Regions from separate parts of the Janthinobacterium sp. 35 genome, predicted to be linked through region 1. Evidence: predicted binding sites of a transcription regulator. Region 1 holds the regulator's gene; each other region holds the start of a gene.
The links. Region 1 encodes FNR, which switches genes on or off when oxygen is low (the NO sensors DNR and NnrR bind a similar motif). Its sites were predicted from a motif close to TTGATNNNNATCAA; they were not measured.

Region 1 (10,692 bases):
GTTTTTGACGGCCGCGAGCGGCCTGATGCTGATGCTGGCGCGCGCCACCCCCGCCCTGACACTGGTGCTGTGCCTGCACCTCGGCACGGTGATGGCGCTGTTCCTCACACTGCCATACGGCAAGTTTGCCCACGGCATATTCCGCAGCGCGGCCCTTCTCAAGTGGGCGATCGAGAAGCGCCAGCCGAACCCGCTGCAACTGGGAGACGACTGAGCAGAAAACGTGTTACTTGCGATGACGCCTTTGCCAGGCGCATCGCGGTCAAGACCAACGGCATAACCACAAAAATACGGAGACACCAACATGACCGGCAAAATCAGCCATACAGGCACTACGGTTGCAGCACCCCCATCGAAGTTCGGCGCCGTACTACGTGTGACCAGCGGTAACTTTCTCGAACAGTTCGACTTCTTCCTGTTCGGCTTCTATGCGCACTACATTTCAAAGGTATTTTTTCCAGTCGATAGCGAATTCGCGTCGCTGATGCTGACGTTCGCCGTGTTCGGCGCCGGTTTCCTGATGCGCCCGCTCGGCGCGATCATCCTCGGCGCCTACATCGACAAGGTTGGCCGCCGCAAGGGACTCATCGTCACGCTCTCGATCATGGCCAGCGGCACGGTCCTCATTGCGCTGGTTCCAGGATACGCATCGATCGGCCTGTTCGCGCCCGTGCTGGTGCTGATCGGCCGCTTGCTGCAAGGCTTCTCGGCCGGGGCAGAACTGGGCGGCGTTTCAGTCTACCTGGCGGAGATCGCCACGCCTGGCCGCAAAGGCTTCTACACCGCTTGGCAATCGGCCAGCCAGCAGGTCGCCATCGTGATGGCGGCGGCGCTGGGATACGGCTTGAATCAGTGGCTGTCGCCGGAGGAGGTGGCCGCGTGGGGCTGGCGCATCCCGTTCCTGATCGGCTGCGCAATCGTGCCTTTCATCTTCATTCTGCGTAAAAGCCTGCAGGAGACCGCAGAGTTCCAGGCGCGCCGACATCACCCCGACACCCGCGAAGTATTCGAATCGATGCTACGGAACTGGCGTACGGTACTGACCGGCATGCTGTTCGTCGCGATGACGACCACCACTTTCTACCTGATCACCGTCTACACGCCGACCTTCGGCCGTAGCGTGCTGCACTTGAGTACGGCAGACAGCCTGCTGGTCACGCTGCTGGTGGGATTGTCCAATTTCATCTGGCTGCCAATCGGCGGCGCGCTATCGGATCGTATCGGCCGCAAACCCATCCTGGTCAGCATCTCCCTGCTGGCGCTGCTGACCGCTTACCCGGCGATGTTGTGGCTGGTCGCCAACCCCAGCTTCGGGCATTTGCTGGCGGTATTGCTGTTGTTCTCGTTCTATTTCGGCATGTACAACGGCGCCATGGTGGTCGCGTTGACAGAAGTCATGCCTGTCAACGTCCGGGTAGTCGGCTTCTCACTCGCCTTCAGCCTTGCCACCGCCGTCTTCGGCGGATTTACGCCCGCCATCTCGACCTATCTGATCGAACTGACCGCCAACAAGGCCTCGCCCGGCCTGTGGATGAGTTTCGCGGCACTATGCGGGCTGGTGGCGACCTTGATACTCTACCGGAGAGGCGGCGCGGCGAGTCGCGGCGAGCCGCAGGAAGGCGCCGGCGGCCAAGGCCGGCCTTGTCTGAAGGAAGCCCCTGGCGCCTTCACGTAATGCGTACTTGAAGCAAGTTCATCCCTCTTGACTTGGAGAATGGCAGAACGCTATATATCGGTGTATATTACGGGCCTGGTTCTCTTCTCATCAAGGATACGATCATGCGCCTCACCTCCCTCGCCCGCCTGCTTGGCGCCGCTCTTCTCGCCACCGCCGCCACCTCCGCCGTTGCCGGCGAAGTGGTGGTGTCGGCCGCGGCCAGCCTGACGAATGCGTTCAAGGATGCGGCGCAAGGCTATGAGGCGCAATATCCGGGCAGCAAGGTGGCCTTGAACTTCGCCGCTTCGGGCGTGCTGCTGCAGCAGATCGTCAAGGGCGCGCCCGTGGATGTGTTTGCTTCGGCCGACCAGGAAACCATGGATGCGGCGCAAAAGCAGGGCCTGGTGCTGCCGGCCGAGCGCATGGATTTCGTCAGCAACAGCCTGGTGCTGATCGTGCCGCACGATAGCAAGCTGGGCATCAAGAGCTTGAGCGACCTGACGCACAAGGGCGTGACCCGCGTGGCCATCGCCAACCCGGCCAGCGTGCCCGTCGGCCGCTATTCGGAAGGCGCGCTGAAGAAGGCGAAGCTGTGGGACGCCGTGCAAGCCAAGGCCATCGGCACGCAGAACGTGCGCCAGTCGCTCGACTATGTGGCGCGCGGCGAAGTCGATGCGGGCTTTGTCTACGCCACCGATGCGGCCATCATGAAGGATAAAGTCAACGTGGTGCTGGAGGTGCCCCTGGACGCGCCCGTGCTGTACCCGATCGCCACCATCAAGGGCAGCGGCAATGCGGCCGAAGCGAAGCGCTTCGTCAGCTACCTGCAGACGGCGCCGGCGCAAGCCATTCTCGCCAAGTACGGTTTTAAAAAGCCATAAAGCAAACGACTGCGCATGGATATCGCCTGGACCGCGCTGGCCCTGTCGCTCAAAGTAGCGGCCTGGGCTACGGCGCTCAATTTGTTGCTCGGCATCGGTACGGGCTATCTGCTGGCGCGCACGCGTTTTCCCGGGCGTGAGCTGCTCGACGCCCTGTTGACCCTGCCGATGGTGATGCCGCCCACCGTGCTCGGCTATTACCTGCTGGTGCTGCTGGGCCGACGCGGCACCCTGGGCATCTGGCTGCAGGATAACTTCGGCATCAACCTGATCTTTACGTGGCAGGGCGCCGTCATCGCTTCCACGGTGGTCGCCTTTCCCCTCGTCTTCAAGCCCGCGCGTGCCGCCTTCGAGGCGGTCGACGGGCAACTGGAGCAGGCGGCCCGCGTGCTGGGTATCTCGGAAATGGCCATCTTTTTCCGCGTGACTTTGCCGCTGGCGTGGCGCGGGATCCTCGCCGGCGTGCTGCTGGGTTTTGTGCGCGCGCTGGGCGAATTCGGTGCCACGCTGATGGTGGCCGGCAGCATCCCCGGCAAGACGCAGACCCTGTCGGTGGCCGTGTATGAAGCCGTGCAGGCGGGCCAGGACGACGTGGCCAATACGCTGGTCGTGATTATCTCGCTAGTCTGCATCGTGGTGCTGCTGTCGGCTGGCCGCCTGGCACCCGGGCGCATCGCGCACAAAGGGCACTGAGGATGATGCCCATGCAACTCGACCTCGACATTCGCGCCACCTTGCGCTCCGGCAAACGCCGTTTCGACATGCACGTGCAATGCACCTCGAACAGCCAGCGCATCGCCGTGTATGGCCCGTCCGGCGCCGGCAAGAGCATGACCCTGAAAGCCATTGCCGGACTGTTCACGCCTGACGCCGGCCATATCCGCCTGAATGGCCGTACCCTGTTCGATTCCGCCGCCGGCATCAATCTGCCGCCGCAGCAGCGCAACGTCGCCTACCTGTTCCAGGATTACGCGCTGTTCCCGCACCTGACGGTGCGCCAGAACGTGGGCTTTGGCCTGAGCCGCGGCTGGTTCAACCCGCGCGCGCGCGAAAAATTGCAGAAGGTCGAGCATTGGCTCGACGCCTTCCACTTGCAGGAACTGGCGCAGCAGTTTCCCGACGAGTTGTCCGGTGGCCAGCGCCAAAGGGTGGCGCTGGCGAGGGCGCTGGTGGCCGAGCCAGCCGCGCTGCTGCTCGACGAGCCGTTTGCCGCCCTCGATCCGGCCCTGCGTGTCAAAATGCGCCTGGAACTGAGCCAGTGGCAGCAGCGCCTGGACGTGCCCATGATCCTGATCACCCATGATCCGGAAGATGCGCGCATCCTGGGTGAACACGTGCTGTACTTGCGCGACGGACAGATCGATAACAGGGAAGAACACATGGCATTGGGTGAACGCATTGGATAAATCAGCGGCAGCGGAAATCGGCCTGCAAGGCTCGGTATGGATGACGGTGGGCGGAGAAAATCTGGGCGGCGCCGGCAGGGTGGAATTGCTGGGCGCCATCGCCGAATGCGGCTCCATCACGCAGGCGGCCAAGCTCGTCAAGATGAGCTACAAGGCGGCCTGGGACGCCATCGACGCGATGAACAACCTGGCTGGCGAGCCGCTGGTTGAGCGCTTGACGGGCGGCAAGGGAGGCGGCGGCACGCGGCTGACGCAAAGGGGACGCCAGCTGGTCGACAATTTCCGCATCATCGAGCGTGAGCATGCGCGTTACCTGCGCCAACTGGGCAGCCAGGCCGAAGGCATCGCCGACGATCTTTTACTCATACGGAGAATGGCCATGAAAACCACGGCACGCAATCAATTCCTGGGCAAGGTGGCCGAACTGAAACAGGGCGCCGTCAACGATGAAGTCACCCTGGAATTGCCGGGTGGACAGCACATCGTTGCCATCGTCACGCAGGGCAGCAGCGCAAGCCTGGGCCTGGTGCCGGGCGCGGAAGCGTTTGCGCTGATCAAGGCGTCGTCGATCATCCTCGTGGCGGACAGCGCAGGGGCGCGCTTTTCGGCGCGCAACCAATTGGCAGGGCTTGTGACGCGCGTGCAGACGGGTGCCGTCAACACGGAAGTGGTGCTGGACTTGCCGCGCGGCGGCACGATTGCCGCCATCATCACCAACCAGAGCAGCACCGACCTGGGCATCGCCATCGGCAGCAGCGTGACGGCGATGTTCAAGGCGTCCAGCGTGATTCTGGGTGTGCCCGCCTAAACCCAAAGCAAGGACTGGGGTCGTACCCTGAGGGTACGACCCCGGCATTTATCTCTTGGGTTCAAACCAGCTTAATCCTTCAGCCTCGACAACCAATTCGCCGCCGCCGCCAGCGCCTGTTCCAGCTCCTGCGCGGTCTGCGCCAGCAGCGCTGGCACCTCGTCCAGGCGGCCCGCGTCGATGGCTTCCTCGGTGGCAAACGCGGCGCGGATCAGGCGTTTCGTGCCCAGGGTGCCGACGGAGCCGCGCACGCCGTGCAGGATGCGCGCCACGTCGCTGTGGCGGCCCGTTTGCAACGCTGTTTCGGCGTCGCGCACGGGCGTCATGCCCTTGTTCAGGGCGTCTTCCACCATGCGCCGCAGCACGCCGCGGCCTTTCGCATCGCGGCCCATCACGCGCATCAGCGGCGCCATGGAAAATACTTCCTCATCGGCAACCGTTACCGGCTCGGCCGTCTGCACGGGCGGGCGCTTCGGCAGGTGGCGCAGGATGACTGCCATCATCTCTTCCACCACCACGGGCTTGGCGATGAAATCGCTGATGCCGGCCGTCATGCAGCGCTCGCGTTCGGACGCCAGCACACCGGCCGTCATGGCGATCACGGGCAAGTTCAAGCGCAGTTCCGTGCGGATGATATGGGTCGCGCTGAAGCCGTCCATGACGGGCATTTGCATGTCCATCAGCACGATATCGTAGCGCAGCGCTTCCGTGCGCAGCCGTTCCACCGCTTGCAAGCCGTCACCCACCACGTCCAGGGTGGCGCCCATGTGCTCGAGGATGCCGCGCGCCACGGCCTGGTTCAAATGATTGTCTTCCACCAGCAGGAAATGCACGCCGGCCAGTTCCGTGCCCAGCGGCTGGTGCAGGATGCGCGGTTCGCCGCCGTCGTTCTTGGCGATCAGCGCCTGGTGCAGGGCATCGAACAGGCTCGAACCCGTGATCGGCTTCATCAGCACGACATCGGCCTCGGCCGCGCTGGAGATTTCTTCCAGGTGGTTGCGGGCGAAGGCGTTGACCATCACCACGATGGGCTGGCGCTGGCCGCTGGCCGCCTGGCGGATGGCCTTGGCCGTGGCCAGGCCGTCCATGACGGGCATGTGCCAGTCGGCCAGCACCACGTCGTACGGTTGCTGCTGCGCCAGGCGTTCGCGGTACAGTTCGATGGCGGCAAAGCCGGAGTCCACTTCGTCGGCCAGCCAGCCCCAGGCCTCGATCAGCTTGACGATCAGTTCGCGCGTGGTGCGGTTATCGTCGGCCACCAGCAGGCGCAGCTGGCCCAGTGCCGGCGTGCGCCGCGTTTCGGCCGGCTGCGCCAGCATCTCGAACGGCACGCTGAACCAGAAGCGGCTGCCCTTGCCTTCGCTGCTGGCCACGGCGATATCACCGCCCATCATGTGGATCAGCTGCTTGCTGATGGCCAGGCCCAGGCCCGTGCCGCCGAAGCGCCGCGTGATGCTCTGGTCGCCCTGTGAAAACGCGGCAAACAGCTGCTGTTGCTGCAGTTCCGTCATGCCGATGCCCGTGTCGCGCACTTCGAAGCGCAGCCAGGCGCGGCCGTTCTCTCTCTCGGCCAGGCTGACGGCCACCACCACTTCGCCGCTCTCGGTAAACTTGATGGCGTTGCCGGCCAGGTTGACGAGGATTTGCTGCAGGCGCTGGGCGTCGCCCATCAGGCGCCGCGGCACGTCGGGCTCGACGGCGATGGCCAGTTCCAGCTCCTTTTCGCCCGCATTCATGGTCATCGTCGTGGCCAGCGTGTTCATGACTTCGTCGAGGTCGAATTCGACGGGCGACAATTCCATGCGGCGCGCCTCGATCTTCGAATAGTCGAGCACGTCGTTGAGGATGCCCAGCAGCGATTGGCCCGCCACGCGCACCATGGTCAGATACTTGCGCTGTTCCGTATCGAGCCTGGTATTGCCCAATAAGTACACCATGCCCAGCACGGCATTCAGGGGCGTGCGGATTTCATGGCTCATGTTGGCCACGAAATCGCTCTTCGCGCGGTTGGCCGCCTCGGCCCGGTCGCGCTCCTGTTCCAGCTCCGCCGCGCGCGCTTCGAGTTCCTGCTGCAGGCGGTCGCGTTCGCTCATCAGGCCGTTGAACGCTTCCGTCAGTTCGCCGATTTCGTCGCGCTGCCGCACCGGCACGGGCGTGAAACGGCTGCCGCTGGTGCGCATGGCTTGCAGCGTGTCGCGCAGGCGCACCAGCGGCGACAGCAGGCGCACGGTGACCCAGCCCAGAATAAACGCGGCCAGCAGCGAAGCGAGGACGCTCCACAGCACCAGCCGGTACAGCACGCCATCGAACGGTTCGAAGGCATCGTCGAGAGGCAGCGAGGCGGCCAGCAGCCAGTTCACCGATTTCAGGCGTTTGAAGCTGTTGACGGCCGTGATGCCGCGGCTGTTGGTGCTGACCATGCTGCCTTCGCCATCTTGCTTCAGCAACTGCGTGGTGGTCAGGTTGGCGTTCGGCAGGCGCGGCTGCAGCAAGCGGCTGGTGTCGGGGTGCAGCACGTAGCGCGGCACGGCGCCGCGCGTGAGGATGAAGTAATAGCCGCTCTTGCCGATCTTTTCCGAACGCAAGCGTCCCAGCAGGTTGTCCTTGTACAGGCGCAGCACGCCGATCACCACGCCAGCCACCTGGCCATCGGCGGTGAGCACGGGCGCCACCATCTGCACGATGGGCATGCCGCTCGACTTGCCCAGCATCGGCTCGGTGATCATGGGCTGGCGCGTGCGCAGCACGGTCTGGAAATATTCGCGCTCGGCGACGTTGATGCCGGCGCGCCCCGCTACTTCCGGCATGTCGGCTACGACGGCGCCTTGCGCATCGAGCACCAGCACGTCGTCGAACAGTACCAGCATCGAGCGGCGCGAATAGTATTCGCGCAATTGGGCGGGCTGGGCGATCAATGCCGGCGGCTGTTGCCGGGCCGTCAAAGTGACGATCTGCAGCAGCATGCCCAGCTTGTCGTCGAGTTCGGCAGCGGTGCGGGTGATCAGGGCAGACTGCTGGCTCAGCAGTACTCGGGTGAAGTCGGCGCGCATGCGCTGCACCTGTATCATGGTGACCAGCGCGATCATGGCGATCGAGGTCAGGCTGGTGGCCAGCGCGACTTTTGCTTTGATGCCGAGAGGCTTCATGATTTCCTTTTCAGTACCGGGCGGTACAGGCGGCAGCTAATGCTGTCGGGAATTTTCCTATCAATACATCAACTTGGCAAGCGGCGCCGCGCAAATTGCCTTTCCCACCTGGGCTTTTAACGATGTTGCCATATAATCAAAGTCAGAACGTCGTTTATTCAGCGGAAATGCGGTGAAATTGGCACACGGCAACCCTGTATGCAGTAAACTCGTTATTGCATTTTCTAAAAGGTACCGACATGACTGAAGCGCTACTCACTCCCACCATGCCCACAGTGACCGTGGAAGCGTTGCGTGCGCGATGCTCGACCTGCAGCATGCATCAATTGTGCCTGCCGATGGGCCTCGATGTGGGCGACATGGACAGGCTGGACCAGATCATCGGCCGCCGCCGCAAGATCGTGCGCGGTGCCTCGCTGTTCCGCATCGGCGACTCGTTCCAGAATCTGTACGCGATCCGCCTGGGGCACTTCAAGACGTACCAGATCAATCCGGGCGGTGAAGAGCAGGTGACGGGTTTTCAGATGGCTGGCGAACTGCTGGGTATGGACGCCATCAGCGCCGACCGCCATCACTGTAATGCGGTGGCGCTGGAAGACAGCGAAGTGTGTGAAATTCCGTTTTCCAGCCTGGAACAATTACTGGGCAATATGCCGACCCTGCTGCGTCATTTCCATCGCATGATGAGCCAGGAAATCACACGCGAGCAAAGCGTCATGCTGTTGCTGGGCAATATGCAGGCGACCCAGCGTTTTGCCGCCTTTATCGTCAACCTGGCCTCGCGCTATGAAGCGCGCGGCTATTCGGCCAGCAAATTTCAGCTGCGCATGTCGCGCGAGGAAATCGGCAATTACCTGGGGCTGACCATCGAGAGCGTCAGCCGTTTATTGTCGAAATTCAAGAAGGAAGGCTGGCTGCGCGTCTCCAACCGCGAGATCGAGATCTTGCAGCCCGCCAAGTTGAAAGCCATTACGGCCGGCACGGACGTCTGCAAATAAGGCTTACAGTTCCTCATCTGCATGCAGCGCGATGCTGCGCTGCAGCGGCCAGGTCCAGATGCCGGACAGGCGCCACTCGCGTTTGTCGTTTTCCACCAGTACTTGCCAGCGGCTGCGTTCGAGCATCGGCAGCGCCACGGAAAAATTGCCGGCCGCATCGGGCTGCACCAGCAGCTTGATATCCTTTTCCGGCAAGGTCGCATGCGCCAGATGCAGCTGCAGCGGACCCTGGTAAGCCTTGCCGAAGCTGTGCACGGAACCACTCAGGCGCGCTTGTGCCACGTCATACGACAGGCTGGTATCCATCGCCAGGTTGCTGGCGATCGTGTCGCGCTTCAAATCCTGGTTGATCGCCTTGCCCTGCTTGTAATAGTCGCCCACCACCAGCGCATCAGGCTGCGTAAACGCGATATAGCCCATGAAGCTGCCGACGACCACCGACAGGCCGGGGCCGATCATCAGCAGCCAAGGCCAGCGATGCTTGTACCACGGGGCAACGGGAGGTTGCAGTTTCAGACTGTCGGACATTTTGTTCTCCTTGGGGTCGGACCCTGTGGGTCTGACCCCAGCTTTTGCTTCTGGGTTGAAAATACAGTAAACCTACCGCATGTTGGATGCTACCCCTACGGCGACATACCGGGGTCGGACCCGGAGGGTCCGACCCCGAATCAACATCACCGCGGTACGATGAATACCGCGCTTTCACGCACATGCAGCGATGGGTCGTCCAGCGAATGCAATTCGATCGCAATCTTGTTCGAACCCTTTTCGCCCACGCCGTGCGGCACGCGCAGGCGGATCGGCCAACCCAGCGTTTCCGTCGGCTGCAAGGTCACCTCTTCGCGCGTCAGCAAGGTCAGGCCCGGCAAGCCGGAAGCGCTGATTTTAAAATGCTGGGTTTGCTCCGAGGTGTTCATGATCTGCAAGCGGTAGACGTTTTCGATCATGCCGTCTTCCACTTCGCGTCCCATCGAACCGCGGTCGCGGATCACGTCCATTTTCAGGGGCGTGCGCAGCGCCAGCGAGGTACACACGGCGATGATGATCAGGGCCAGGATGGAAGTGTAGATCAGCACGCGCGGGCGCATGGCGCGCTGGCGGATCTGCTTCGAACTGAAGTTGTTTTCCATCGCATGGTCGGTACTGTAGCGTACCAGTCCCCGCGGCCGGTCGACCTTGTCCATCACCGTATTGCAGGCATCGACGCAGGCGGCGCAGCCGATGCATTCATACTGCAGGCCGTTGCGGATATCGATGCCGGTCGGACACACCTGCACGCACAGGGTGCAGTCGATGCAGTCGCCCAGCTTGTCGTTGTTGCCAGCCTTCTTGCTGATGGCGCCACGCGGTTCGCCGCGCTTGGCATCGTAGGTGATGATCAGCGTGTCCTGGTCGAACATGGCGCTCTGGAAGCGCGCGTAGGGGCACATGTATTTGCACACCTGCTCGCGCAGCCAGCCCGCGTTGCCGTAGGTTGCCAGGCTGTAGAACAAGACCCAGAACCATTCCCAGGGACCGAAGTTCAGGGTGGTCACCGACTGCGCCAGTTCCTTGATCGGCGTGAAGTAGCCGACAAAGGTAAAGCCCGTCCACAGGGCGATGGCGCCCCATGCCAGGTGCTTGGCCGTCTTCTTGAAGGCCTTGCGCACGGACGGTCCCTGCTTGTCGAGGGCCATGCGCGCGCTGCGCGTGCCCTCGATGCGGCGTTCGACCCACAGGAAGATTTCCGTGTATACCGTTTGCGGGCAAGAGAACCCGCACCACACCCGCCCGGCGATGGCCGTGACGAGAAACAA
Region 2 (10,692 bases), 1.6 Mb from region 1:
AAGGGGTGACCATGGGCCGCATAGCCGGCACCGCCCACGGGTGCCGTTTCCAGCTCGAACGATTCGCCCAGCACATGCAACACCTTGACGGCTTGCGCGACGATTTCAGGACCGATACCGTCGCCGGGTAAGATTGCAATTTTCATGGAATGATCTTTAGATAACGTTGGCCAGCCAAGGCTGATTGGTCAAATGACGCTCTTCAAAGGCGCGGATATCGTCGGCATGGCGCAGGGTCAGGCCGATATCGTCGAGGCCATTCATCAGGCAATACTTGCGGAAGGCGTCGATCTCGAATGGATACGAGACGGAACCATTGCTGGTGCGCACGCACTGCTGTTCCAGGTCCACCACCAGCTTGTAGCCGGGGAAGGCCTTGACTTCATTGAACAGGTGCTCGACCTGGCTTTCCGACAGCACGATGGGCAGCAAGCCGTTCTTGTAGCAATTATTGAAGAAGATGTCGGCGAACGAAGGCGCGATGATGGCGCGGAAACCATACTGATCGAGCGCCCACGGCGCGTGTTCGCGCGAGGAGCCGCAGCCGAAGTTCTTGCGCGTGAGCAAGATGGACGCGCCCTGGTAGCGCGCCTCGTTGAGCACGAACTCGGGGTTCAGCGGGCGGCGGCTATTGTCCTGACCCGGTTCGCCATGGTCCAGATAACGCCATTCGTCGAACAGGTTGGGGCCGAAACCGCTGCGGTGGATCGACTTCAGGAATTGCTTCGGGATAATCGCGTCGGTGTCGACGTTGGCGCGGTCCAGCGGGGCGACCAGGCCTTCGTAAATCGTAAATTTATCCATGCTGTTTCTACTCGGTAGGACGGGCGGCGCTATGCGCCGGCACGTCACGGTTTATTTTCCGCCGGCGCCAGTGACGACCTGGCCGACTTTCTGCACATCGCGGCCGATGCCGGAGACGGTGTTGCAGCCGGACAAGATGACGGTGGCGATGAGGAGGGCGAAGAGTTTTTTCATGATGATCTCGTTTGTTTCAGGGAAATGAATGGCGCTAGTGTAAACCAGCAGCTGAAAGCTGGGGTCAGACCCGGCGGGTCTGACCCCGGAATTTGGCTGCGTTACCACGCAGTTCCCTTAATTCATCGCAAAGCCCGCACGTCGACAAAGTGGCCGGCGATACCCGCCGCCGCCGCCATCGCGGGCGACACCAGGTGGGTACGTCCGCCCTGCCCTTGCCGGCCCTCGAAGTTGCGGTTCGAGGTCGAGGCGCAGCGTTCGCCCGGCTCCAGGCGGTCCGCATTCATGGCCAGGCACATGGAGCAACCCGGCTCGCGCCACTCGAAACCGGCATCCTTGAAGATGCGGTCGAGTCCCTCGCGCTCGGCCTGGTCCTTGACGAGGCCGGAACCGGGTACCACCAGCGCCAGGGTGACGTTCGAAGCCCGGTACTTGCCGCGCACCACGGCGGCCGCCGCGCGCAAGTCTTCGATGCGCGAATTGGTGCAGGAACCGATGAAGACCTTGTCGATGCGGATGTCTTCGATGGCGGTATTCGGTTTCAGGGCCATGTAGACCAGCGCCTTTTCCATCGCGTCGCGCTTGACGCTGTCTTTTTCCTGGTCAGGATCAGGCACGCGACCATCGATACCGACCACCATCTCGGGCGAGGTGCCCCAGGTCACTTGCGGCACGATGTCTTGCGCGTTGAGGGTGACGACCAGGTCGAAACGGGCGCCCGGGTCCGAATGCAGGGTGCGCCAATAGGCGACGGCACGCTCCCAGTGCGGACCGGCCGGCGAAAACGGACGGCCCTTGACGTAATTGATGGTGGTGTCGTCCACGCCGATGATGCCGGCGCGCGCGCCCGCCTCGATGGCCATGTTGCACACCGTCATGCGTCCTTCCATCGACAGGGCGCGGATGGCCGAGCCGCCGAACTCGATACAGTAACCGGTGCCGCCGGCCGTGCCGATCTTGCCGATGATGGCCAGCACGATGTCCTTGGCCGTCACGCCGGTCGGCAAGGCGCCGTCGACTTGCACCAGCATGGATTTGGATTTCTTTTGCAGCAAGGTTTGCGTGGCCAGCACGTGTTCCACTTCGGACGTGCCGATGCCGTGCGCCAGCGCGCCGAAGGCGCCGTGCGTGGACGTGTGCGAGTCGCCGCAGACGACCGTCATGCCAGGCAGGGTCGCGCCCTGTTCAGGGCCGATCACATGCACGATACCCTGGCGCTTGTCGTTCATGTTGAAGTAGGTCAAGCCGTAATGCTTGGCGTTCTTGTCCAGCGTTTCCACCTGCAGGCGCGAGACCGGATCGGCAATGCCGTCGATGCGGCTGGTGGTGGGCACGTTATGGTCGGCCACGGCCAGGTTGGCGGAAATGCGCCACGGCTGGCGGCCCGCCACGCTGAGACCATCGAAGGCTTGCGGGCTGGTGACTTCGTGCAGCAGGTGCCGGTCGATATACAAAATTGTCGTGCCATCATCTTCGGCCCGAACAACGTGGGATTCCCAGAGTTTGTCGTAAAGCGTCTTCATCATGATTTATGCAGCGTTGCCACAGCCTGTTTAAGTGATCAAGTGATACCAAGTCATACGGTGATCCACAAGGATTATGCCATATATTGCGCAACACAGAACCGAAACAGGTAAAAGCGTGGGATTGGCGATACAAAGTTTGGCTACATTGTTGGATATGAGCTGGAAATTGCCGATATCGGCACATTGGCGGCATGCCAGCCTCATCCGCAGGCGGGCTGCCGAACGAGTCACGGCGCCGTCAGAAATTGATATTTTTTCCTCAACCTTTCGTGTATTGTATTTCGACAATATTGACGGCGCACACGCCCCACCCCACCTGGAGACCTCGATGAAACTCAACTTGTTGGCGCTGGCCGCCCTGAGCCTGGCCGCCCTGCCCCTGGCCGAGGCCCATGCGGCGGCGGCCGCGCCAGGAGAAACCTGCGTACAGGACTTGCGCGCGATCCCCCCCTTCCTGCTGGAAAACGATACGGGCGCACGCGCCCACCTGGCGCAAAAGGGCCAGGCGTATTTCGACCTGGCGCAGGCCACGGCCACCACGGCGGCCGCCCACGCGACCGAAGACAAGGCTTGCGACGCGATCCTGGGAAACTATCTGGGCATGTGGCGCAAGAGCCATTTGTACGTGAAGCCGGGCAGCGCGCAAGACATCGCCAAACCGGCGCCGGCCAAACCAAGCGTAGCGGGCCAGGCCGCACCGTCGAAGGAGCCGGCACTGCAGATTTTGTCAGACTCGACTGTGCTCCTGACCCTGCCCAGCTTCCAGGACCGCTACCGCGCCGCCGTGGCCACCCTGCTCGACACGCACCGCGCGGTACTGGCGGCGCGTCCCAACTGGATCCTCGACGTGCGCCGCAACAGCGGCGGCAGCGACAGCACGTATACGCCGCTGCTGCAATGGATCAGCTCGGACGAGATGGTCAGCCTGGGCGCCGAATGGCTGTCCACGCCGGCCAATATCGAGGGCCAGGAAAAAGTCTGCGCGCTGCTCTCGCCCGGCGACCAGGCCTGCGTCGACTTTGCGGCCGAGGCCGTGTCACAGATGCGTACGGTCAAGCCGGGCGAATATGTGCAGCAGGAAAGTGGCGATCTCATCAGCTATACCCGCGTGAGCACGCCGGAGCCGCGCCGGCCCGCGCGCGTAGCCGTGCTGGTGGACCGCGATTGCGCCAGCTCCTGCGAAGAATTCCTGCTGGCGGCGCGGCAAAGTTTTCACGTCAAATTGATCGGCCGCAACAGCGAAGGCGCGCTCGACTATTCCAACCTGCGCCTGCACGCCCTGCCTTCCGGCGTGCGCCAGCTGCAATACGCCACCTCGCGCTCGGCCCGTTTGCCACAGCTGCAGGTGGACCTGGGCGGCATCATGCCCGACATCTACCTGCCGCCACCAAAGGATGAGGCGGGCCGTGCGCAGGAAATCGTGCGCGTGCAGCGCTGGCTGGAAGGCGGTAGTTTACGCCCCGGCGGCGCTTGATGACACAATGAAAAAAGCCCACTACGCATAGTGGGCTTTCCAATGAATACAGCGATACTTACGGCGCCTGAGAAAACCGTAGCGAGCGGAAGGGAGAGGTGGCTAAGAAGCGCAACCGTACTCTGGTACGGTGAGCATCGCAGGCCGCCTATACCGACGCGCAGTAGGTTTTGTCAGGTGCAATCATGCGGCCAGGCGCACACTTCCCCTGCAACCATCCATCAGGAACGATAGGCCCACGACCAGCACCAGTTCGCCTTCGGCCGAGCGAGCGGTACCGGTAATGCCTTCCACGGTGATGGCCGTCATCGGCTTGATCACCAGGTCGGCCGTACCGTCGACGGCTGCCACGGCGAGAATGTACGGCTGTGGCGCAGCGACAACAATGCCCACGCGTTCGCTGCACGCTTCGTAGCCCAGGGCGCCGGCCAGCGAGCGCACGGGCAATGGACGGCCCTGGTCTTTCAGCACGGGCGCGCCGCCCACTTCCATGAAGGTTTCCGGCAATTCGACGACGCGCTGCACCACCGCCATCGGCAGCGCCAGCGCGGCGCCCGAGGTGGACACCAGCATGGTCGGCACGATGGACAGCTCGATCGGCAGGCGGATGGCGAACTTGGTGCCCTTGCCCAGCGTCGACTCGATGTGGATGGCGCCGCGGTTCTTTTCCACGGCCGTCCTGACCACATCCATGCCCACGCCGCGCCCGGAGACGCTGGACGCCACTTCCTTGGTCGAGAAGCCCGGCAGGAACACCAGCTGGAAGCATTCGTCGTTGCTCAATTGCGCGTTTTCGCTGATCAATCCTTTTTGCAGGGCCTTGCTGCGCAGGAAGGCCGGGTCCATGCCCTTGCCATCATCCTGCAGCACGATCATGACACTGTTCGCTTCCTGCCAGGCTTTCAGCGAAATATACGATTTGGCGGGCTTGCCGGCGGCCAGGCGCGCTTCCGGCGATTCGACGCCATGGTCGAGCGAATTGCGCAGCATGTGCACCAGCGGATCGTACAGGCTGTCGACCACCACGCGGTCGACTTCCGTTTCCGCGCCCTCGATGGTCAGCTCGACATCCTTGCCCAGGTCTTTCGCCAGTTCGCGCACCAGGCGCGGGAATTTCTGGAACAATCGGCCCACGGGCTGCATGCGCGTGGCCAAGGTGGCCCGCTGCAGTTCCGTCGAGTAGCGCGACGCGCGTTCCAGGGTTTCCGCCAGGGTCGCCATCAGGGTGGCGGCCTGGCCTTCGAATTTGAATTGCAGCAAGCGCTCAAGCAGCACGGCAGCCTGGTTGGCAGCCTGCACCGACTCGCCGGCCACTTCCAGCAGCGCGTCGAGCTTGACGGCGTCGACGCGGATGCTGTCTTCCTTGACGGGAGCGGCATGGCGTACTTCCGGACGATCTTCGCGGCGTTCCGCGCCATCCCAGGCCTTGCCGGCCGGCTTGGCAGCAGCAGTAGCAGTAGCAGCGGCAGGCGCGGCGGCTACGACGGCAGGCACAGCGGCGACGGCGGAGGCCGCTGCGGCGGCGATCTGGCTGCCCGCCGGCACGACGGCGTTATACATGCCTTCCCAGTCGAGGCCATCGGCGCTGACGGTGGAAACAGCGGCGGCTGGCGCCGCCACGACCACCTCGGCAACCACCACGGCGACTTCCGCCACCACGGCGGCGGCCGGCGCGTGTGCGTCCATGCCCTTGCCTTCGATGGCGTTCGTCAGGATGTGTTCCAGCTCTTCCGGCATGGCCGGCAAGGCTTCCGGCGCGGCACCGTTGGCCAGTTCCGTCAGCTGGTCGGCGACGAAACCGGACGCTTGCAGCGCCGCCTCGATGGCGATCGGGGTCACCGGCGCGGCGCCCGTACGCAGGGCGTCGAACAGATTTTCCGTCAGATGGCAGGCCGCCACCAGTGCAGGCAGGCCCATGAAGCCGGCGCCACCCTTGATGGTGTGGAAGGAACGAAACACGGCATTCAGTGTTTCCTTGTTGTCAGGATCACGCTCGAGGCGCAATAAGTGCTCTTCAACATTAACCGCAAGATCCATCGCCTCAACGACGAAATCCTTGAGCATATCGTCCATTAGAATCCCAAATCCGCAAGAAGGTCGTCTACATTATCCTGGTCCAGTGCCACCGACGGCACGGATGGGCCCTGCATCAGCGGCACCGGCTTTTGCGCCAGTTTTTCGCGCACTTCGGCCGGCGCGTTGTCGCGCAGCAGCTGAGCCAGCTCGTGCTCCACCGTCTTGGTGATGTTGACCACTTTTTTGATCAGCTGGCCCGTGATGTCCTGGAAGTCCTGCGCCATCATGATTTCCAGCAAGCGCGCTTTTTCCGCTTCCGTTGCCTCGGCAACAGCTTGCGCGAACTGGCGCGAATCGCCGGCCAGGGCCTTGAACTCTTCCAGGCTCAGCTTGCCATCAAACAGCGCCGTCCAGCGGCTGTCCATGTCCTTGGCTTTCTTCGACAGCACATCTTGCGCCGGCATGCCTTCGTCGAGCGTATTCAGGACCTTGTTGGCGGCCTGTTCCGTCAGGGTGGCGACATATTCCAGGCGGTCCTGTGCGTCGACGATCTGCGACGACGCTTCCGTCAACGCCTTGTCGTAGCCCAGTTCGCGCAGCGAATCATGCAGCAGGCGCACGATGCCGCCCAGGCGTTCGAACATCGGCTTGTCGGACTGGTCGACAGGATCGGCCGCTTCGCCGGGCACGCCTGCGGCTGTCGCAGGCGGCGCTTCCGGCGCGGCAGCGGCTGGCGCTTCCGCTGCGGCTGGCGGCACGGCGGCGCTGGCCGACACGGAGTCGAACAGCGCGTCAAAATCGTCGTCCGCGATCACGGCTGCGGGCGCTGCGGCAGGCGCGGGCTTGGGAGCGGCCGCACTTTGCGCAGATACTTCATCGAATAATGCATCGAAATCATCAGCGGCGTTGGTCATATCCCTGCTTCTCCATAATTTGTCAAAATTCCGCCTGAACTGTGCGTTTTACAGACTGATACCCACAATTTCTCGATTAAGATGATTTGAGGCAATACCGCTGCGATGGTGCGAGTGTAGCAGGGCGCCGCCCTGTTGGTAAATCTCAAAACGCGCTTCCTGGTGTAAAGCTGGCCCACAAGAGCTTTTCCGTGAGGAAATAAGTGTTCCTGCTGTTGTATTTTGAAATACTACCATTGGCATGCGTGCAAGAGCACGCGGCGCACAAGAAATCCTGCTCGCGGGCGGCTGCGCAACAGTGTTCATGCCTGGCGTTGCGGCTAAAACACGATCTTTCTGCCAATGTTGTCTATACTGAAGGTGCAATAGTATTGATAATTATCAAGTCTTTACATGAATACCATGCTGCTGCCGCGCCTACAATAAGGGGCGTTGCACGCGCTGAGTCACCGCCAAAGGACCTGCCATGTATAAGAAAATTCTGATCGCCACGGACGGCTCCACCGTCTCCAACCTGACGGCCTGTGCCGGCGTTGCCTTTGCCGAACAGATGCAAGCCGACATCCTTGCCGTGTACGTGGCGCCCGAGTACCAGTACCCGGTGTACATCGAAATCATTCCACCGAGCTATCCCAGCGAAGAGGAGTACCGCATCGCCATGCGCAAGGCGGGCGCCGACCACTGGCAGCCGATCCTCGACGCGGCCGCCAAGCGGGGCCTGGAAGCGACGGGCCTGACGGCCTTTTCCGACAGCCCGGCCCTGAAAATCGTGGAAGTGGCGCAATTGCAGCACTGCGACCTGATCTTCATGGGCTCGCATGGCCGCAGCGGCTGGGGGCAATTGCTGCTCGGCAGCGTGACCAACAAAGTACTGTCGCACTCTAAATTGCCAGTGCTCGTGCATAGGCTGATCAAGGAACCCCCGTCAAAATAAGGGGTCACATGGCCACGCAGGCCGCCGCATCGCGCTGCGCGGGTAAAAGGCAACACTACGGCCTTTTCAGTTAAAATGACAACGTTTCTCGTTTCTTAACACCTGGCCGGCCGCCACGAAACGGCCAGGACACCTTACACGCTTCCAGATTGCGCGCCTATGATACGTATTGTGATTGCCGACGACCACACCATCATGCGGGAAGGATTGAAGCGCATCCTTGACGGCGCGCCGGACATCGACATCGTGGGCGAAGCCATCGACGGCTTTGAGGTACTCAACCACGTGCGCCAGGGTGGCTTCGACCTGTTGCTGCTCGACCTGTCGATGCCGGGCCGCAGCGGCGTCGACCTGATCCGGCAAATCCGCAGCGAGGCGCCCAAGCTGGCCATCCTGATCCTCACCATGCACGAGGAAGAGCAATATGCGGTGCGCGCCATCCGCGCCGGCGCGCAAGGCTATCTGACCAAGGAAAGCGCGGGCACCCAGCTGGTGGGCGCCATCCACAAGGTGGCGTCGGGCCGCCCCTACATCAGCGCCGAGGTGGCAGAGCAGCTTGTGCTCAACATCATGATGCCGAATGAAAGCTTGCTGCACAAACAGCTGTCGGACCGCGAGTTCGAAGTCTTTTCCCTGCTGGTGGCAGGCAAGTCGATCACGGAAATCGCCAACAATCTGCACCTGAGCGTGAAAACTGTGAGTACGCACAAGACGCGCATCATGCAAAAGATGGGCATGAGTTCGCTGTCGGAAATGGTGCAGTATGCCGTGGCACACCGCCTGCTTTCCCCCTTCAAGACCTGAGCGGCCCGCGCGCGCCGCCGTAGGAACAATCCTACATCAACTGCCATAGCTCCTACTGCCATATTCAGCCACTGCTGATATGAATTGCATACGGTTGTTGGCATACTGAAACCAGTCATCAAGTTGCTGGGAAGTTATTTCATCACACAGCAAGTCTTCAGCGCATTGAGATTTACCCGCCTGGACGCGCGCCGCCCCATCCTTGCCCGCCGCCCTGTGCACCTTGTCATTCAACTCTGCACTACCTGTCACCAGGAGATGAACATGCTGTCCACGCAAACGCCTGAAACCCGCGCTGCCGCGCCATCGCTGCCCCCCTCCTCTCCGATGGAAGCGGGGCGCCAGCGCCAGGGGCGGCTATGGTCGAACCTGAAGGAGGTGTGCGACCTGCTGCATATCTCCAGCGCCTGCACCATCGCCGCCGATGAACTGCTGTTCCAGCACGTGCAATTCAAGACGGGCCAGCGCGTGCACACCATCGGCCAACCGTTCGACACCCTGTACATCGTCAATTCGGGCTTCCTGAAAACCGTGCTCATCGATGAATTCGGCAATGAGCAGGTACTCAGTTTTCCCATGAAGGGCGACATGCTGGGCGTCGACGGCATCCACTCGCGCCATTACTCCTCGGAAGCGGTGGCCCTGTCCGACTGCGACCTGATCCTGCTGCCGTTCAAGAAGCTGACGGCGCTGGGCCGCGTGCACCTGGAACTGGAAAACGTCATGTACGGCGTGATGAGCCGCGAACTGGTGCGCGAGCAAGCCATGATCGGCATGCTCGGCGCCCTCAGCGCCGAAGCCCGCGTGGCGCGCTTCCTCGTCTCGCTGGCCGACCGCTTCGCGCAGATGGGCTACTCGAGCAAGCTGTTCAACCTGCGCATGACGCGCCATGAAATCGGCAGCTACCTGGGCCTGACCCTGGAAACGGTCAGCCGCACCCTGTCTGCCTTCAATGAAATCGGCCTGATCTCGGTCGACCAGCGCACCATCGGCATCAAGGACCCTGACGCCCTGAAAACCCTGCGCCGCCTGCCGCCCTCGCGCTCGCGCGCCAAGCAGCTGGCCGCCGCCAAGCTCAAGGCCGACACCACGGCGGCCGCCACCGCCTCGGCGCAATTGCTGGCCACGATATAACGCCAGCCGATTCACGCCAGCCGATTCACGCCAGCCGATTCCTTCAAGCTTGGCACAGGCTTGACCCGGTCAAGGCACACCGCCTTGCCGGGTCTTTTTTGCTGTCCACCCCTTCTCCCGCCCGCTGGCGCCACCGCGCGCCACGCCCACGGCACGCCCCTCCCCGGCAGTCAAAAAAAAGCCTGCATCGGGCACAAATAAGCCTTGCTTTTCGGGCCACATTCAACAATAATGCAAATACGAATCATTCTCAACTGAGACAAAGAAAGCCCAACATGCACAGCTCAAAACCAGCCTTGATCCAGGATGCCGCTACTGCCCACGTCCGTCCTCCCGTCAGCATGGCCCAGCCGGCGCGCCGCATCACCAGCGAAGCCCTGCTGCAGCAGGGCCGCGAAGTGGAAATTGAGCACAGCGGCAAGATCTATCGCCTGCGCGTCACCCAATTGAACAAGCTGATCCTGACTGCCTGAAGCAGCACGGCAGCCAGTCACCACACTCGCCAGCCAGTCGCGCCGCGTGCGCGCAGCCAGCCAAACCACCCGCACAGGAGTGTTTGATGGCGAACGACCGACCTTCCCCGATGTTTCCTTCCCCGCAAGGCCAGCAGCCTGAATTGCTGCTGTCGGCCGTGCTGCACCTGATGTCGCACTACCATGCGGGTAGTCCCTGCGAGAAACTGGCGGGCGTCATCGAACGCCACCTGCAAGTGCTGTCCAGTTCGCCCGGCCTGGGTCCCGTGTTGCAAGCGACCTGCCAGCAACTGTCGCAGCAATGGGCCGCCCTGGTGGCGCTGCACCGGCCTGCGCCGCCGAAGACCACCTGGTTCGAGCGCCTGCTACGCCTGCTGAGCGCCAGGCGCCCTGCCTCGCCCCTGCCGCAATAATTTCTCTTCAACACCTCTCACTCCCC
Region 3 (10,692 bases), 650 kb from region 1:
GGGCGTCGACGTTCAGGGTGGCGCCCACTTGCGACGCTTTCAAGATGTGCCCGAGGTCCCCCACCAGGCCGTCCGAAATGTCGATGGCCGCATGCGCGAGGCCCGCTTCGGCCAGCGCGCAACCGAGCGCCACGCGTGGTGTGGGCGTGTGCATGCGCACGCCAGCCATCAGCAGGTCGGCTGGCGCCAGTTCCTGTTCCACGCGGTAGCCGGCCAGCGCCAGGCGCGCGTCGCCCAGCGTGCCGCTGACCCAGATGTCGTCGTCCGCCACGGCCGCGCTGCGGCGCAGGGCCTGGCCCGGTGCCAGTTCGCCGAATACGGTGATGCAGATATTCAACGGCCCCTTGGTGGTGTCGCCGCCGATGAGTTCGCAATTAAACGCGTCGGCCAGCGCAAACAAGCCTTCGGCAAAGCCGGCCAGCCAGGCGCGCTCGGCTTGCGGCAGGGCCAGGGCGAGGGTAAAGGCTACGGGACGCGCGCCCATGGCGGCCAGGTCGGACAGGTTCACGGCCAGGCTTTTATGACCGAGCATGCGGGCGTCGGCGCCGGCAAAGAAGTGCCGGTTCTCGACCAGCATGTCCGACGAGATGGCGATCTGCTTGCCCGCCGCTGGCGTAATCAGCGCGCAATCGTCGCCGATGCCCAGGGTGGCGCGGCCGGGGCGCTGGCGCACAAAATAGTGTTTGATCAGGTCGAATTCGGAAAGCGCGTCGTGTGGGGCCATGGCGTAGTCTGTGCGTTGAGTGATGGTGTGGCCCGGCTATTATAGGCTGGCCTACAATACGGGTCTTTTCCACTGCCGAGCAACCTGCCATGCCCATTCTCGATATTCACGACCTGCTGCAATCCTGGCTCGACCATGGCTGGTTGCGCGACCCGCAAGCCGTCGGCCTGGCCTCCTTCGAGGCACAGGAACTGGTGGCGTGGGGCTTCGACGCCATCAGCGATGGCGGCCAGCTGTGCCTGTACGAGGACGAGCGCCTGTTCCGCAGGGGCAAGCGGCAGGTGCAGGCGTCGTTCAAGGCGTATCTGCAGCGCGGCCAGCTGGGCGCGAATGGCCTGGACCTCGGTTATCAGGTGCACCTGGCCGGTTTCCTGCGCGCGGCGCGGCAGCCCTTGCCGGCGTTTCGCGTGCTGCTGGAACAGGGTGGCCGCAGCGGCGCCCTGCTGTTCGACAGTGGCCTGGTGCTGCAGTTTGCCGCCAACTTGCGCGGCAAGCCCCGTCATTACTATCTGACCCTGGTCGAGGGCCACGTGGCCGACGCCCAGCTTGCGGACCGCGACAGCGATATCGACTTGCACGCGGCCAGCGTGGGCCATGTCCAGGCCCTGTACGACAGCCGCGACCCTGCCGAACTGCAGCGCCTGGCCCGGCGCGGCAATGCGGCGCTGCGCGAACTGGCGCAGCTGCTCGCTCCTTAAACTTTCTTCGCCTGCGCCATGCCCTGCAGCAGCTTGGCCAGCAACTGGTCGAGCTGGCGCTGCTCGTCCGCGCTCAGGGGCGAGAGCATGGCGCGTTCGTTCTCCACGTGCAGCAGCACCAGCTGGTCAATCAGTGCCAATCCCTTCGGCGTCAGGGCCACCAGCACGCCGCGCCGGTCCGTCGGGTGCTTCTGGCGTGCGATCAGGCCGGCCGCTTCCAGCCGGTCGATGCGGTTGGTCATGCCGCCCGAGGACAGCATGGCCGCTTCGTACAAGGCCGTCGGCGTCAGGCTGTAGGGCGCCCCCGAGCGGCGCAAGGTCGCCAGCACGTCGAATTCGCCCGGTTGCAAGCCATGTTCGGCAAACAGCGGGTTGAGCCAGTCGCGCGCCATCAGCTGCGCCACCGTGCCCAGCTGGCCCACCAGTTGCATGGCATGCGTATCCATCTGCGGTAATTCGCGCTGCCATTGTGCTGCGGCAAATTGCGCGCGCGTGTGTTCTTGCGGGGTAGTTGTCATGGGGTGTCCATTTATCTCGATATCAAGATAGATTTCTATCTTTATGTTAAGATACTTTTCATCGAGTCATAATTGATGACGCATTAAACCATGTGCCTCCCAGCGAGGCAAGGACTATCCCATGCCATCCGCACGACCTGCCGCCTCCCCTTCTTCTTCCGCTTCCTCGGCCCTGCTGGTGGCCGCCATCATCCTGCTGGGCTTGAACTTGCGGCCCATCCTGGCCGCCATCGGCCCCTTGCTCGACAGCATCCAGGCCAGCACGGGCATCAGCAATGCCGACGCGGGCTTGCTGACCACCGTGCCCGTGTTCGCCATGGGCGTGTGCGCGCTGGCGGGTGCGCAGCTGCAGCGCCGCTTGGGCGTGGCGCGTGGCATCGGTATCGGCATCGCCATCATCGCTGCCGCCTGCGCGCTGCGCTGGCCCTTGCATGACAGCGGCGGCCTGATCGCCACGGCGGCCCTGGGCGGCCTGGGCATCGCACTGGTGCAAGCCTTGCTGCCAGCCTTCATCAAGCGCCATTTCCCCGCGCGGGCGGGCCAGTTGATGGGCTTTTATACGACCGGCATCATGGGTGGCGCGGCCATTGCCGCCGCGTCCGCTTCACCGCTGGCGCAAAGCTGGGGCTGGAACGCGCTGCTGGCCTTGTGGGCGCTGCCCGCCGTGGCCGCCGCGCTGCTGTGGCGCCGCGCTGCCGCTACGCGCGTGGACGTGGCCAGCGGGGCGGGCGCCAGCCTGCCCGTGGGCAGTGGCCGCGCCTGGCTGTTGATGGTGTTTTTCGGTATCGGCACGGGCGCCTACACGCTGGTGCTGGCCTGGCTGCCGCCGTTTTACACGGAACTGGGCTGGAGCGCGGCCGACAGCGGCTTGCTGCTCGGTGCCCTGACCCTGGTGGAAGTGCTGGCGGGACTGGTCATTTCCAGCATCATCCACCGCTTTCCCGACCGCCGCATCCTGCTGCTGTCCGTCTTGTTGTCCGTGCTGGGCGGCCTGGCTTGCCTGATCGTGGCGCCGGCGCAACTGGCGCTGCCCGCCGTGATCCTGCTTGGCTGCGGCATCGGCGCGCTGTTCCCCCTGTCGCTGATCGTCAGCATGGACCACGTGACGGACCCGGCCGGCGCCGGCGCCCTGCTGGGCTTTGTGCAGGGCGGCGGCTACATCATCGCCAGCAGCATGCCCTTCATTGCCGGCCTGATCCGCCAGCATTCGTCCAGCCTGGCCCAGGCGTGGATGGTGATGGCGGGCGGCGTGGTGTTGCTGCTGCTGATCGCCGTGCGCTTCGCGCCCGGTGCGCGGCTGGCGTCGCCGGCAGGAAAAATCGCGTAGGCTATCGGTTTTTCCCCGCGAGAAAGATGTACCACCATGGCTGATGATATGGCTGCGCCACCTTCCCTGTTGCCCGCCAACCGCCGCATCGTGCTGTCCGGCGAGGATGCGCTGCGCATCCTGCGCGAGATCGAATTCCTGCTGCAGTCGCTGCATCACATCGGCCGCCATTATTATCCCGACGGCGACGATGACGGCGCCGATGCCTTGCGGCGCGCACAGTATTGCGCGGAGACGACGCGCTTCATCGACGAGGAGCAAGCGACGACGCGCCTGGCGCTGATGCGCAGCATCCTGTCCGCAGCGTTCGACACCACCCTGGGCGCGGATGAGATGGACGATCTTGAGCGCGCCGTCGAGGCCTTGCCGCTGTGGCGTGCCCCTGGTCGTCTATCATAAAAACTAATTGAAATCTAAAATTTGATAGTTTTTCCTGCTCAGCACGTTTGTGCCGCCGGACGGCCTTACAATGCTAGGTTATGCGTTTTCGTGATATCAGACTGTGGCTAGCGGAAAATACCTAGCTAATTGAAAGAATCGGTCTGATAAAATCCGGAACACCCGATCGACCAAACAGGAAGGCTGCACAGCATGGATTCGTCATCTGATAAAAAAGAAGAATTGCGTCAACAATTGCGCTTGGCCGCACTCGAATATCACGAGTGCCCGCGCCCCGGCAAAATCAGCGTGACGCCCACCAAACAACTGACCAACCAGCGCGACCTGGCGCTGGCCTACTCGCCAGGCGTAGCAGCTCCGTGCGAAGAAATCGTCATCGATCCGGCGAATGCCTATAAATATACGGCGCGCGGCAACCTGGTGGCCGTCATTACCAACGGCACGGCCGTGCTGGGACTGGGCAATATCGGCCCGCTGGCCGCCAAGCCGGTGATGGAAGGCAAGGGCGTGCTGTTCAAGAAATTCGCCGGCATCGACGTCTTCGACATCGAAATCAACGAGATGGACCCGGACAAGCTGGTCGACATCATCGCTTCGCTGGAACCGACCTTCGGCGGCGTGAACCTGGAAGACATCAAGGCGCCCGAGTGCTTCTACATCGAGCGCCAGTTGCGCAGCCGCATGAAGATTCCTGTCTTCCATGACGACCAGCACGGCACCGCCATCATCGTCGGCGCGGCCATCCTGAACGGCCTGAAAGCCGTCGGCAAGAAAATCGAAGAGTGCAAGCTGGTCGTGTCGGGCGCGGGCGCCGCGGCGCTGGCCTGCCTGGACCTGATCGTCGACCTGGGCTTCCCGCTGAAAAATATCTACGTCACCGACCTGGCCGGCGTGGTCTACAAGGGCCGCACGGAACTGATGGACCCGGACAAGGAACGCTTCGCGCAAGACACGCCGCTGCGCACCCTGGCCGAGATCATCCCGGATGCCGACATTTTCCTCGGCGTGTCCGCCGGCGGCGTGCTGAAGCAAGACATGGTGCGCAAGATGGCGCCGAACCCGCTGATCCTGGCGCTGGCCAATCCGAATCCGGAAATCCTGCCGGAAGAAGTCAAGGCCGTGCGCAGCGACGCCATCATCGCCACGGGCCGTTCGGACTATCCGAACCAGGTCAACAACGTGCTGTGCTTCCCGTACATCTTCCGCGGCGCCCTCGATTGCGGCGCGACGACGATCACGCGCGAAATGGAAATTGCCGTGGTGCACGCGATCGCCGACCTGGCGCATGCCGAGCAGTCCGACATCGTCGCCACCACCTACGGCATCAGCAACCTGTCGTTCGGTCCTGAATACCTGATCCCGATGCCGTTCGACCCGCGCCTCCTGATCAAGATCGCGCCAGCGGTGGCCAAGGCAGCCGAGGAATCGGGCGTCGCCACGCGTCCGATCAAGGACTTGCAAGCGTACGCGGACAGCCTGCAGCAATTTGTCTACCGCAGCGGCACTTTCATGAAGCCGCTGTTCCTGATGGCCAAATCGACGCCGGCCGAACTCAAACGCATCGTCTACGCCGAAGGCGAAGAAGAGCGCGTGCTGCGCGCCGTGCAAGTGGTGGTCGATGAAAAACTGGCGCGTCCTATCCTGGTGGGTCGTCCACCCGTGCTCGAAGCGCGCATCCAGAAGTTTGGCCTGCGTCTCAAGCAAGGCGTCGATTTCGACGTCATCAACCCTGACTTCGACGAGCGCTATCGCGATTACTGGAACACGTATTACGCGATGACCAGCCGCAAGGGTGTCACCGAGGAATACGCGAAGCTGGAAATGCGCCGCCGCCATACCCTGATCGGTTCGATGATGATCCACAAGGGCGACGCCGACGGCATGATCTGCGGCACCTTCGGCACCACCCAGCTGCACCTGAAATACATCGACCAGGTGCTGGGCAAGCGCGCCGGCAGCAATGTCTACGCGGCCATGAACGTCTTGATCATGCCGGAGCGCCAGCTGGTGATGGTCGATACGCACGTCAACGAAAACCCGGACGCCGGGCAATTGGCCGAGATCACCATCATGGCTGCCGAAGAGATGACCCGCTTCGGCCTGTCGCCGCGCGCGGCCCTGTTGTCGCATTCGAACTTCGGTTCCAGCGACAGCGCCTCGGCGCAAAAGATGCGCGCCGCGCTGGCCATCATCAAGGAACGTGCGCCGGACCTGGAAATCGACGGCGAAATGCACGGCGATACGGCCCTCGACAGCAAGCTGCGTGAAAAAATCATGCCAAACTCGGCACTGAAGCACGATGCCAACCTGCTGGTCATGCCGAATATCGAATCGGCCAACATCGCCTACAACCTGGTGAAAACGGCCGCCGGCAACGGCATCGCCGTCGGCCCGATCCTGCTCGGCTGCGCCAAACCCGTGCACATTTTGACGCCATCGGCCACCGTGCGCCGCATCGTCAACATGACGGCCTTGTGCGTCGTGGATGCGGTGGCGCAACGTAAAGTCTAAGCGCTAGCTGTTCTTCGGTAAAAGCCGCGCCATCCGTCAGGGTGGCGCGGCTTTTTGACGTCAGTGCGCCATCAACACGGGCAAGGTCATCTGGCGCAGCACGGTTTCCGTGACGCCTCCCAATAAAATTTCGCGGAAGCGCGCGTGGCCGTAGCCGCCCATCACCAGCAGGTTCGCATGCACTTCGGCGGCCATGGCCAGCAGCGCCGTGCCGATGTCGCCCGTGGCGATGGCGGGACGCACTTCCACGGGCACGCCATGGCGGCTCAGGTAGGCGGCGATGTCGGCGCCCGGATGGCGGGCCGGCTGTGCATGGCCAGCCGGCGGGTGCAGCAGGGCCAGCACCACCAGGCGCGCCGCGCGCAAGAGCGGCAGGGCGTGGCCGATGGCGCGCGTCGCTTCCATGCTGCCATCCCAGGCCACCACCACGGTGTTGTTGACCTCCGCAAACTGGCCGCTGCGCGGCACGATCAGCACGGGGCGGGCCGCGTTGAGCATCACATACGGCACCAGGTCGCTCATGGCGCCGGGCAGCGCTTCGCTGTCGTCGTGCTGGCTGAGCACCGTCAGGTCGCTGTAGCGGGCGCTGACGGCCATGCCGCCATCCTCATCGTCTTCGATCAGGCGCCGTTCGAGCGAGACGGCGCCGGCCTGGCGCGCCAGCGTTTCGAACTGGTCGAGTGCCTGTTCCGCCTGGCCGTGCAGTGCTGAAATCTGCGCCGCGACGGCGCCGCCGCGCATGCCGCGGTTGTTTTCCAGGGTAAAGCGCGACAGGCCCGTCATCGCCGCGCCGATCAGGTGCGCCTGGTGCGCGTGCGCCAGCCGCGCCGCAATGGCGATGCGCTGCGGCGCATGGCGCGACAGGTCGGCGTGGACGAGGATGGATTTGTAAGCCATGGTGTCACTCGGTAGTCAGGATGGCAACAAGGCTAGAACGGCAACACGGGCAAGTCCAGCATTGCCGTGCCGGACGGCGGTTTTCTTATGCTGGACTTGATGTGGGTCAAAAAAACACGGGCCATGGCCTTCCGCAAGGTCACGGCCAGGAAATTGCGAGCTGTTTGATGTGCATCAAAATGCCGATCCCCCTGCTGGCGATAATGGCATCGAACTCCTTGCCCTTCCAGTGGTCTGCATCGGCGCCGGCGCCATCTGTCCGGCACTTCTTTGTGTGACGCAACAACGCTGGCCGTGGCGGGAGTTCACTTAATTGTAGGGCTGCAAGTCCAGCCAGACGGCATACGACAGGCGCTTGCCGTTCCACAGGCCGCCGCCACGGATGACGGCGTCGCACGAGGTCAGCTGGCCGACCAGGTCCATGCGGCCCAGGTTGCGGCGCAGGCGCAGGGCGTCGTTGTGCGACAGGTAGCCGACCAGTTGGCCATCGATGAAGACGGCGATGGCCTTGTCCTGGAACGGATTGGCGTCGTCGCAGACGAGCAGGGCCAGGCATTTTTCTTCCGCGTTGCCGGGACCGTGTTCGCCGGCCAGTGTGGCGATGGCGCTCTGGTACATCGCTTCGTTTTCCACTTCCGCCGCAAAGCGCCCCTCGTCGTTCCAGTGGTGCGCGGGGGCGCCTGCGGGAATTGCCGGCACGTACTGGCGTACCGAAACGAGCGGCTTGTGCAGCGGTTTGACGGGCGTGCGGCCGCTGAAGACGTAGTACAGCAGGGCGATGACGATCACGATGGCAAGCAGGTAAAGCATGGTATCTCTCTGATTTCTAAGGGGGGAGCCGGGAACGCGGGCGCGCCGCGCGGCGTTGCCGCTACTATAGCAAGTTCGCCGCCGGCTTCCCGGTAAATCTGGCCATCAGATGGCGGCGCCGGCGCAGTGCGCGCGGATCGCCCAGCACGATGGGGGCGGCGCCCGTCAAGCCCGAGTAATACTGGCCGTGCCGACGCAGCACCGTGGCATAGTCGCGCAACGCGTGGCCGTGCGCCAGCATGCGCGTGTCGCAATCGACTTCGATGGCAAAGCGCAGCCGGTGCAGCTGCCACCACAGGGGCAGGTTCCAGGGCATGAGCACGATCAAGGCGTAGGCCAGGGCCAGCAATTGCGGGTCGCGCGCGGCCAGCCGGCATTGCGCGTGCGCCAGCAGCAGCGCCTGCTGCCGGGGTGGAATCAGTTGCAGCCAGACGGGCATTACGATGCGCGGCCGCAGCAGCCCCGCCACGCAAGGGCCTATGCCGCCACTCAAGTACACGGGCGTGCCCAGTAACGATGTTTTCTGCCAGCGGCGCTGGTGCGACAGCAGCCAGACGCTGCGCAGTACCAATAGCATCAGCATGCCGCTGGATAAGACAAACCAGCCCAGTTTCAGCTGCGATTGTGTCGCAGGCATGGCTGCCAGCACGCCGGGTAGCCATGCCAGGGGCAAGATGGCGGACGCGGCGATGGCCGCCAGCCACAGCCAGCGCGTCGTGCGCCTGCGGCGCTGCAGCAGGCGCTCGGCGCGCCAGGCGGCGGCGCTCAACAGCAGCGCCAGCGCCATGCTGGCAGCCAGCCAGGCCGGCACTAGCGTACCAGCGCCATGCCGACGGAGACGGGCGCCGTATGCTTGAAACCGAATTGCGCATACAGCTCTTGCGCCTGGCCATCGGCGATCAGGCTGACATACGCGCTTTGCGGGACGTCCGTCTCGATGAATTGCATGATCTCGCCCATGATGCGCTTGCCCAGGCCCTTGCCCTGGTGCGCGGGCAGCACGGCGATATCGGTCACCTGGAAGAAGCAGCCGCCATCGCCGATGATGCGGCCCATGCCCACCACTTCGTCGCCCAGCAGCACTTGCACGGCAAACAGGGAGTTCGGTAAACCCTTGGCCGCCGCCGCCGTGCTTTTTGCGCTCATGCCGGCGGCCACGCGCAGCAGCTGGTAGGTGGCGATGGCGGGGATGGCCCGGCGGATGGTGTAGGGCGATGCTGCGGTCAAGGCGCTCTCCTGTGCAATATGGGTGGGATGACCATTATAGGCGGCACGCTTTATTCGCCGCGCACCATGTTGTTTGCACCGCTTTTGCGCTATGGTGGCGTCATTCATTTATTTGTTGAAAGCACGCCATGTCCGCAGGATTTACCGCCACCGAGTTGTCCGTCATTCATGAAGACGACGCCCTGATCACCACCCTGGCCGCACCGGCCGGCAAAGGCGAGCCCGTCTACCTGATGCTGCAGCGTGCAGACGAGTATGACGAGCAGGACGTCGCCATGGGCATGGACGAACCCTATATTGAATACTGCGGCCAGGAATTTGCCTGGTATGGCCACATGCACGCCGTGATCTTGCATCCGAACCGCCTGTCCGTGCAGATGGATGCCGAGGCGGCCATGCAGATGGATGACGACGGCCAGATCGACGTGCGTTTCAACCTGACGCCCGAGCGCTACGCCCAGCTGCAGCAGGCGCTGCGCACCACGTTCGAGGGCTGCGACTACTATCGCGAGGAACGTTGATCTGCGCGGACGACGCCGGCCATGGCGTCGTCTATGCTCCTTAGCTGCTTTTGACTGGGAGGGAAGACGATGACGGTGCTGATACTCGGTTTGCTGCTGTTCCTGGGCTTGCACTCGGTGCGCATCGTCGCCGACGGCTGGCGCAGCGCCCAGCTGGCGCGCCTCGGCGAAAAGCGCTGGAAGGGGCTGTATTCGCTTGTGGCGTTTGCCGGGCTGGGCCTGATCATCTGGGGCTACGCCCTGGCGCGCCAGCAGCCGCAGGTGCTGTGGGCGCCACCCATGGGCTTGCGCCACGCCAGCGGCCTGCTGATGCTGTTCTCGCTGATTTTACTGGCGGCGGCCAATGTGCCGCGCAACCGCATCAAAACCTGGGTGCACCACCCCATGCTGCTGGGCACGCAACTCTGGGCCGTGGCGCATCTGCTGGCCAACGGCGGCGTGGCCGACGTGCTGCTGTTCGGCGGCTTCCTCGCCTGGTCGTCAGTGGATCTGTATGTCGCCGTGCGGCGCGACCGCGCGGCCGGCGTGGCGTACGAGGGCGGCACCATGCCAGGCACCTTGATTGCCATCGGCGCCGGGGGCGCGCTGTGGCTGCTGCTGGCGTTCTGGCTGCATGGCGTGCTGTTTGGCGTGCGGCCGTTTGGCTAGTCGGATGCGGCAGCTTCCTTGCTGCTGTGCCCGCTCCCTCGTTCCCGGCCAATCACGGCAAGCAGATAGCCAAATGATCATCTTGCATGGTTTTCAACTGGGACATTTTGTCTCGATGTATGGAAATTGTTTTGAAGTAGTATGCTTCAGAACGTACTGCAGCATCCTTGCATGGCAGACGCTGACGTTGTCTCCTCTCTCATCCGTATTCGGCCCATCACTGCGCCCGATGCCATTGTTATTTCATAGGTGGCTATAATGAAAGAGTCAAACAGGATGTCTGGGGGATGGTTTGAACAGAAGCTGCTGAAGCAGCGTTTTGAGGTAGTGCTCCTCACGATAGATAGTGTCAAGTAATAGACTGGAAATACGCAAAATGATCGATTGGACCCCCATAGTCTTAGTTACCTTC

Region 2: the regulator FNR is predicted to act here: its motif matches at 7,280-7,293, upstream of CLU93_RS18745 (universal stress protein).
Region 3: the regulator FNR is predicted to act here: its motif matches at 7,239-7,252, upstream of CLU93_RS14585 (universal stress protein).

What each region holds. Positions count from the first base shown of each region.
Region 1 covers NZ_PEFN01000001.1:2,619,112-2,629,803, forward strand. The annotation lists gene tcuB (tricarballylate utilization 4Fe-4S protein TcuB) at 1-214, shown strand, start outside; gene CLU93_RS11760 (MFS transporter) at 305-1,675, shown strand; gene modA (molybdate ABC transporter substrate-binding protein) at 1,780-2,538, shown strand; gene modB (molybdate ABC transporter permease subunit) at 2,554-3,231, shown strand; gene CLU93_RS11775 (sulfate/molybdate ABC transporter ATP-binding protein) at 3,243-3,944, shown strand; gene CLU93_RS11780 (TOBE domain-containing protein) at 3,985-4,752, shown strand; gene CLU93_RS11785 (response regulator) at 4,824-7,898, opposite strand; gene fnr (fumarate/nitrate reduction transcriptional regulator Fnr) at 8,138-8,896, shown strand; gene CLU93_RS11795 (FixH family protein) at 8,900-9,424, opposite strand; gene ccoG (cytochrome c oxidase accessory protein CcoG) at 9,571-10,692, opposite strand, start outside.
Region 2 covers NZ_PEFN01000001.1:4,200,560-4,211,251, reverse strand. The annotation lists gene leuB (3-isopropylmalate dehydrogenase) at 1-146, opposite strand, end outside; gene leuD (3-isopropylmalate dehydratase small subunit) at 157-804, opposite strand; gene CLU93_RS18770 (lipoprotein) at 856-978, opposite strand; gene leuC (3-isopropylmalate dehydratase large subunit) at 1,101-2,504, opposite strand; gene CLU93_RS18760 (S41 family peptidase) at 2,833-3,978, shown strand; gene CLU93_RS18755 (chemotaxis protein CheA) at 4,162-6,051, opposite strand; gene CLU93_RS18750 (protein phosphatase CheZ) at 6,051-6,908, opposite strand; gene CLU93_RS18745 (universal stress protein) at 7,375-7,842, shown strand; gene CLU93_RS18740 (response regulator) at 8,002-8,646, shown strand; gene CLU93_RS18735 (Crp/Fnr family transcriptional regulator) at 8,974-9,780, shown strand; gene hemP (hemin uptake protein HemP) at 10,056-10,253, shown strand; gene CLU93_RS18725 (hypothetical protein) at 10,340-10,666, shown strand.
Region 3 covers NZ_PEFN01000001.1:3,270,889-3,281,580, forward strand. The annotation lists gene thiL (thiamine-phosphate kinase) at 1-724, opposite strand, end outside; gene CLU93_RS14560 (hypothetical protein) at 814-1,422, shown strand; gene CLU93_RS14565 (MarR family winged helix-turn-helix transcriptional regulator) at 1,419-1,940, opposite strand; gene CLU93_RS14570 (MFS transporter) at 2,062-3,267, shown strand; gene CLU93_RS14575 (hypothetical protein) at 3,304-3,666, shown strand; gene CLU93_RS14580 (NADP-dependent malic enzyme) at 3,859-6,177, shown strand; gene CLU93_RS14585 (universal stress protein) at 6,238-7,074, opposite strand; gene CLU93_RS14590 (hypothetical protein) at 7,384-7,884, opposite strand; gene CLU93_RS14595 (M56 family metallopeptidase) at 7,949-8,695, opposite strand; gene CLU93_RS28445 (GNAT family N-acetyltransferase) at 8,695-9,111, opposite strand; gene CLU93_RS14605 (Imm10 family immunity protein) at 9,240-9,632, shown strand; gene CLU93_RS14610 (NnrU family protein) at 9,702-10,280, shown strand; gene CLU93_RS14615 (hypothetical protein) at 10,657-10,692, shown strand, end outside.